2 linked regions of the Ramlibacter pinisoli genome follow. Each later gene encodes a partner of the first gene's protein in a complex. Links are inferred from orthologs where the notes say so. Each region holds a gene or a part of one and is shown in the gene's direction. Other genes may lie near its edges. The genes, in order: tldD and pmbA.

Evidence for each region.
Region 2: the proteins of tldD (region 1) and pmbA are in contact, whole or in part, in a solved structure (PDB 5NJ9), measured with the Escherichia coli proteins. The link is inferred for Ramlibacter pinisoli from one-to-one orthologs.

Annotation. Positions count from the first base shown.
Region 1 is NZ_WSEL01000009.1:1,861,110-1,864,272, reverse strand. Bases 207-3,056 are described here. They hold tldD (metalloprotease TldD), read left to right. Parts: upstream 207-826; coding sequence 827-2,287; downstream 2,288-3,056. Other genes in these bases: GON04_RS23295 (3-deoxy-7-phosphoheptulonate synthase), read left to right, coding at 2,503-3,056; GON04_RS23305 (protein kinase domain-containing protein), read left to right, coding at 207-782. Also shown: more of GON04_RS23305, read left to right, coding at 1-206; more of GON04_RS23295, read left to right, coding at 3,057-3,163. UniProt on the Escherichia coli protein: Metalloprotease involved in CcdA degradation. Suppresses the inhibitory activity of the carbon storage regulator (CsrA).
Region 2 is NZ_WSEL01000003.1:602,409-605,699, reverse strand. Bases 93-3,070 are described here. They hold pmbA (metalloprotease PmbA), read left to right. Parts: upstream 93-882; coding sequence 883-2,259; downstream 2,260-3,070. Other genes in these bases: GON04_RS04060 (GatB/YqeY domain-containing protein), read right to left, coding at 2,551-2,997; yjgA (ribosome biogenesis factor YjgA), read right to left, coding at 207-821; mog (molybdopterin adenylyltransferase), read right to left, coding at 93-214. Also shown: more of mog, read right to left, coding at 1-92; rpsU (30S ribosomal protein S21), read right to left, coding at 3,081-3,291.

The DNA of each region.
Region 1 (3,163 bases):
TGACCGAGGTGTACCTGGCCGAGCGCGACGTCGATGGCCTGCCGGTGGTGCTCAAGGTGCTGGAAGCCAGCGGCAAGTCGGCCAACGAGCACCTGTCGCGCTTCATCCAGGAGTACATGCTGCTGTCGCGCATCCAGCACCCGAACGTGGTGCGCATCTACGACCAGGGCTTCACCGACGACCACGCCTACATCGCGATGGAGTACTTCGCGCGCGGCGACCTGCGCAGCGAACTGAACGCCGGCATGGCCCGGGAGCGGGTGATGGAGGTGCTGGGCCAGGTCGCGCAGGCGCTGTCGGCCATCCACGCGCTGGGCGTGATCCACCGCGACCTGAAGCCGGAAAACATCATGCGGCGGGCCGATGCCACGGTGGCGGTGGCCGACTTCGGCATCGCGAAGTCGCTGCTGGCATCGGAGCAGCTGGCGTTTTCGCAGACCCGCCATGGCGACGTGGTCGGCACGCCGTACTACCTCAGTCCGGAGCAGGCCTCGGGCCACCCCATCTCGCCGGTCTCGGACCTCTACAGCCTGGGGATCATGCTGTACGAGATGCTGGTGGGCGAGCGGCCCTACCGGGCGGAATCGCTCAACGCGCTGCTGGCGCATCACGTGAACACGCCCACGCCGCGCCTGCCGGCGGAACACGAGGGGCTCCAGCCCATCCTGGACCGGCTCATGGCCAAGCGGCCGGAGGACCGGTTTGCGAGCGCCGACGCCCTGCTGGCTGAACTGGAGCAGCGTCAGTTCCTGCGGACGGTGGCGCTGCCCCCGCCAGGCTGAGCCTGCACCCCGCGGGGGCGGGCACGACCTCCTAGAATGCTCCGATGATCTCCCGCGAACCCACCATCGAACGTCTCGCCACCGCGCAGCGCCTGCTCCTCGAGCCGTTCGGTCTGAACGAAACCCACCTCTCGCGTGCCCTGGGCGAGATCACGGCCCACCGGGTCGACGACGCCGACCTCTACTTCCAGTACACCCGCAGCGAGGGCTGGAGCCTGGAGGAGGGCATCGTCAAGACCGGCAGCTTCAGCATCGACCAGGGCGTGGGCGTGCGCGCCGTCAGCGGCGAGAAGACGGCGTTCGCGTACTCGGACGACATCTCCGAGGCCTCGCTGCTGGATGCGGCGCGCACCGTGCGCTCCATCTCGGCCTCTACTCGCGCCGGCAAGGCCAAGGTGGCGGCACGCAAGGTGGCATCCAGCCGCTCGCTCTATCCGGCGCTCGACCCCATCACCACGCTGGACAGCACGGCCAAGGTGCAGTTGCTCGAGAAGGTCGAGAAGCGGGCCCGCGCCAAGGATCCGCGCATCGTCCAGGTGATGGCCGGGCTGGCCAGCGAGTGGGACGTGGTCATGGTGGCGCGTGCCGACGGCACGCTGGCCGCCGACGTGCGCCCGCTGGTGCGGCTGTCGGTCACCGTCATCGCCGAGCAGAACGGCCGCCGCGAGGTGGGCTCCAGCGGCGGCGGCGGCCGCTTCGGGCTGGCCTATTTCGACGACTCCCGCATCCAGGAGTACGTCGACGATGCCGTCAAGGCGGCGCTCACCAACCTGGAGTCGCGGCCGGCGCCCGCCGGCGAAATGACCGTGGTGCTCGGCCCCGGCTGGCCCGGCATCCTGCTGCACGAGGCCATCGGCCACGGGCTCGAGGGCGACTTCAACCGCAAGGGCTCCAGCGCCTTCTCGGGCCGCATCGGCGAGCGGGTGGCGGCCAAGGGCGTCACGGTGCTGGACGACGGCACCATCGCCGACCGGCGCGGCTCGCTCAACGTCGACGACGAGGGCAACCCCAGCCAGCGCAACGTGCTGATCGAGGACGGCATCCTGCGCGGCTACATCCAGGACGCCCTCAACGCGCGCCTGATGGGCGTGGCGGCCACCGGCAACGGCCGGCGGGAAAGCTATGCGCACGTGCCGATGCCGCGCATGACCAACACCTACATGCTCGGCGGCGACAAGAGCCCCGACGAGATCGTCGCGAGCATCCGGAAGGGCCTGTACGCCACCAACTTCGGCGGTGGCCAGGTCGACATCACCTCGGGCAAGTTCGTGTTCTCGGCCAGCGAGGCGTTCTGGGTCGAGAACGGCAAGATCCAGTACCCCGTCAAGGGCGCCACCATCGTCGGCAACGGCCCCGACGCGCTGACGCGCGTCACCATGATCGGCAACGACATGCGGCTCGACAGCGGAGTGGGCACCTGCGGCAAGGAGGGCCAGAGCGTGCCGGTGGGCGTCGGCCAGCCGACCCTGCGCATCGACGGCCTGACGGTCGGCGGCACGGCCTGACGTTGCAGTCCGCGCGGCCTGTGGTAGATTCCTTTCCCATGCGCACGCAGAGCGTCTTCTTTTACGGCTACTTTTGGTTCTCTGGCCCTACCGGCGGTCGAGAGTCCTGAGCGCACGCGAACGAAGACGCACCCAGAACCCCCGAACAAACCGCCGGTACCCCCGGCGGTTTTTTCTTGTCCTTTCGAAAACCGCACCACCTCAGGAGCACCCCGATGACCGCGATGACCCCCAACGCCAGCGAGCCCTGGTATGCGCGTCCTGTCGACAAGACCAGCGACACCGACGACGAACGCATCAAGGACATCACCGTGCTGCCTCCTCCCGAACACCTGATCCGGTTCTTCCCGATCCGGGGCACCGCCGTCGAGGCGCTGATCACCGCGACGCGCAAGCGCATCCAGGACATCATGGCCGGCCGCGACGACCGCCTGCTGCTGATCATCGGGCCGTGTTCCATCCACGACCCGGCGGCGGCGCTCGAGTACGCGCGCAAGCTCAAGGACGTGCGGGCCCGGTACGCGGACACGCTGGAGATCGTGATGCGCGTCTATTTCGAGAAGCCGCGCACCACGGTCGGCTGGAAGGGGCTGATCAACGACCCTTACCTGGACGAGTCGTTCCGCATCGACGAGGGGCTGCGCATCGCCCGCCAGCTGCTGATCGAGATCAACCGGCTCGGGTTGCCGGCCGGCAGCGAGTTCCTGGACGTGATCTCGCCGCAGTACATCGGCGACCTGATCGCCTGGGGTGCCATCGGCGCCCGCACCACCGAGAGCCAGGTGCACCGGGAGCTGGCCTCCGGCCTGTCGGCGCCGATCGGCTTCAAGAACGGCACCGACGGCAACATCCGCATCGCCACCGACGCGATCCAGG
Region 2 (3,291 bases), on another replicon or contig:
GGCTGCAGCCGGCGTCGACCAGTTCCACCAGCGCGGCGCTGATGCGCTCCTTCTCGTCGGGGATGAGGCGCGGCTCGAAGGTGACGGGGTTCTTCAGCGCGCGCGTGAGCCAGTCCTTGAGCGCGGGCAGGCCCTTGTCCTCGTACACGCCGCTGGAGGCGCGGTCGCTGACCGAAACGATGCCGATGCGCACCGGGTCGAAGGTGTCAGTCATGCTGCAGTTGCTCCCTCACGAACTGGAAGATCTCGCGGTAGGCCCGCCCGTGCCGGGGCACCTCGCCGCGCGAGACCTCGTCCTGGCTGGGCTGGCGGTCCTTGCGCGCCTGGCGGATCAGGGCGCGCAGCTGCTGGCTGTCGGTGCCGGGATGCCGGTCGAGCCATTCCTGCAGCGCCTCGTCGCGCGCGATCAGGTCGTCGCGCCAGCGCTCGGCCTCGTGCAGGGCCAGGCTCTCGCTCGCGGATCCCTTGCGCTGCTCCTCGAGTGCGGCGCGCACGGCAGCGAGCTGCTCCTCGTCGAGTTGCCGCATGAGCTTGCCGACGAACTGCATCTGGCGGCGCCGGCCCTCGAAGTTGGTGATGCGGTTGGCTTCGTCGAGCGCATCGACCAGTTTCTCGGACAGCTGCAGGCCCTCGCGCAGGCCCGCACGCAGCGTGAGCAGGTCTTCACCGAGCTTCTGCAGCTCGGTGCTCTCCCGCTTGAGCTCGGTCTTGCTGCTCTCCTGGAAATGCTTCTGTTCGGCCTTCAGCTGCAGGTCGAGTTCGCTGCCTTCGGCGACGAACTGCCCGCGCACGAAATAGCCCTTTTTCGGTTTGCGTGACATGGTGGGGAGGGGGTGGCGCTGCCCGGCTGTGCGAGCGGCCGCAAGTATCATAGCCCCCGCCATGAACCAACCCTCCCACCGCCCCGCCACCGGCTTCTCCTACGACCGCGCCACCTTCGAGCAACTCGTCGACAAGGCCTTGGCCCATGCGAAGAAGCTCGGCGCGACGGATGCCGGAGCCGAGGCCTCGGAAGGCTGCGGCCTGTCGGTGTCGGTACGCAAGGGCGAGCTGGAGAACGTCGAGCGCAACCGCGACAAGTCGCTGGGCGTCACCGTCTACATCGGCCAGCGCCGCGGCAACGCCAGCACGTCCGACTTCTCCGAGGCCGCCATCGAGCAGACCGTGCAGGCCGCCTACGACATCGCGCGCTTCACGGCCGAGGACCCGGTGGCCGGCCTGCCCGATGCACAGGACATCGCCGGCGCGAGCGAGCAGCCCGACCTCGACCTGTTCCACCCCTGGACCATCGACAGCGAAAAGGCCACCGAGATCGCGCTCGCCTGCGAGGCGGCAGCGTTCGCTACCGACAAGCGCATCACCAACAGCGAAGGCGCCGGCGTGTCGGCGCAGCAGAGCCATTTCTTCAGCTCGCACACGCGCGGGTTCCGCGGCGGCTATGCCAGCTCGCGCCATTCGATCTCGGTCGCGCCCATTGCCGGCAAGGGCGGCGGCATGCAGCGCGACGCCTGGTACTCCTCGATGCGCGCCGCCGGCGAGCTGGCCCGGCCCGAGGACGTGGGCCGCTATGCCGCCGAACGCGCGCTGTCGCGACTGAAGTCGCGCAAGATCGCCACCCGCGAGTGCCCGGTGCTGTTCGAGTCGCCGCTGGCCGCCGGCCTGCTGGGCGCCTTCGTGCAGGCCACCAGCGGGGGCTCGCTGTACCGGCGCAGCAGCTTCCTGGTCGATTCCCTGGGCAAGACCATCTTCCCGGACCACATCGACGTGCTGGAGGACCCGCACCTGCAGCGCGGCAAAGGCAGCGCCCCGTTCGACGAGGAGGGCGTGCGCACCAGCGGCCGCAAGGTGGTGGACGCCGGCCGGGTGGAGGGATACTTCCTGTCGAGCTATTCGGCCCGCAAGCTGGGCATGAAGACCACCGGCAACGCCGGCGGTTCGCACAACCTGACCCTCACCTCGCGCCTCACCCAGCCCGGCGACGACCTGGTGGCCATGCTGCGCAAGCTGGGCACCGGCCTGTTCGTGATCGAGCTGATGGGGCAGGGCGTGAACTACGTGACCGGCGACTACTCGCGCGGCGCCAGCGGTTTCTGGGTCGAGAACGGCGAGATCGCCTACCCGGTGCAGGAGATCACCATCGCCGGCAACATGAAGGACATGTTCCTGGGCATCGACGCCGTGGGCGCCGACACCTACAACTACGGCGCCAAGACCGTGGGCTCGATCCTGGTCAACCGGATGAAGGTGGCCGGCTCGTAGCGCGGCGAAGCCGCGCGAGCGCCGGCCATCCCGGCGAATGCCGGGATCCACGGTCACCAAGGCGGAGAAGGAGGGAGCGGACTTCCGTCCGCGCAGGACGCAAAGGTTGCGCGAAGGGCGCGAAAGAACAGCCTGAAGGTTGTCGAGGGGCGCCGGCGCTCCGCGTCTTCACCACATCCCCGTCATTGCGGGCTTGACCCGCAATCCATCTCCCGAACGTGGTCCGGGTGCGCACCAGCGTCCGGAGATGGATGCCGGTCGAGCCCGGCATGACGGCGTTGTGGTGTGTCCTTACCCCGCCAGCGCAGCCTTCACCGCAGCCGACACCTGGCCCATCTCGGCCTTGCCCGCCAGGCGCTGCTTGGCGGCGCCCATGACCTTGCCCATGTCGCCGGGGCCCGTGGCGCCCAGCTCGGCGACGATGGCGCGGACTTCGGTGGCGATCTCGTCGGCCGACAGGCGGGCCGGCAGGTAGGCCTGCAGCACGGTGATCTCGGCGGCTTCCTTGTCGGCCAGCTCCTGGCGGCCGGCCTTCTGGAAGGCCTCGATGCTGTCCTTGCGCTGCTTGATGAGCTTGTCGACGATGCCGACGATCGCCGCGTCGTCGAGGTCGACGCGCTCGTCGACTTCCTTCTGCTTCATCGCGGCGGTCAGCAGGCGGATGGTGCCCAGGCGCTCGGTCTCGCGCGCGCGCATGGCGGCCTTCATGTCCTCGTTGATTCGTTCCTTCAGGGCCATCTCGTTCCTCCGGCAAAAAGAAAAAGCCCGCCGCGAGCGTCCCCGGGGCAGGCTGGCTGGCGACCGCCCGAAGGCGGCGTCGGTCAGTAGAGCTTCTTGGGCAGCTGCATGCTGCGCACGCGCTTGTAGTGGCGCTTGACCGCAGCGGCCTTCTTGCGCTTGCGCTCGGCCGTGGGCTTCTCGTAGAACTCGCGGGCGCGCAGTTCCGTCAGCAGGCCCAGCTTCTCGATGGTGCGCTTGAAGCGGCGCAGTGCCACGTCGAACGGCTCGTTTTCCTTAACACGAATGGTGGTC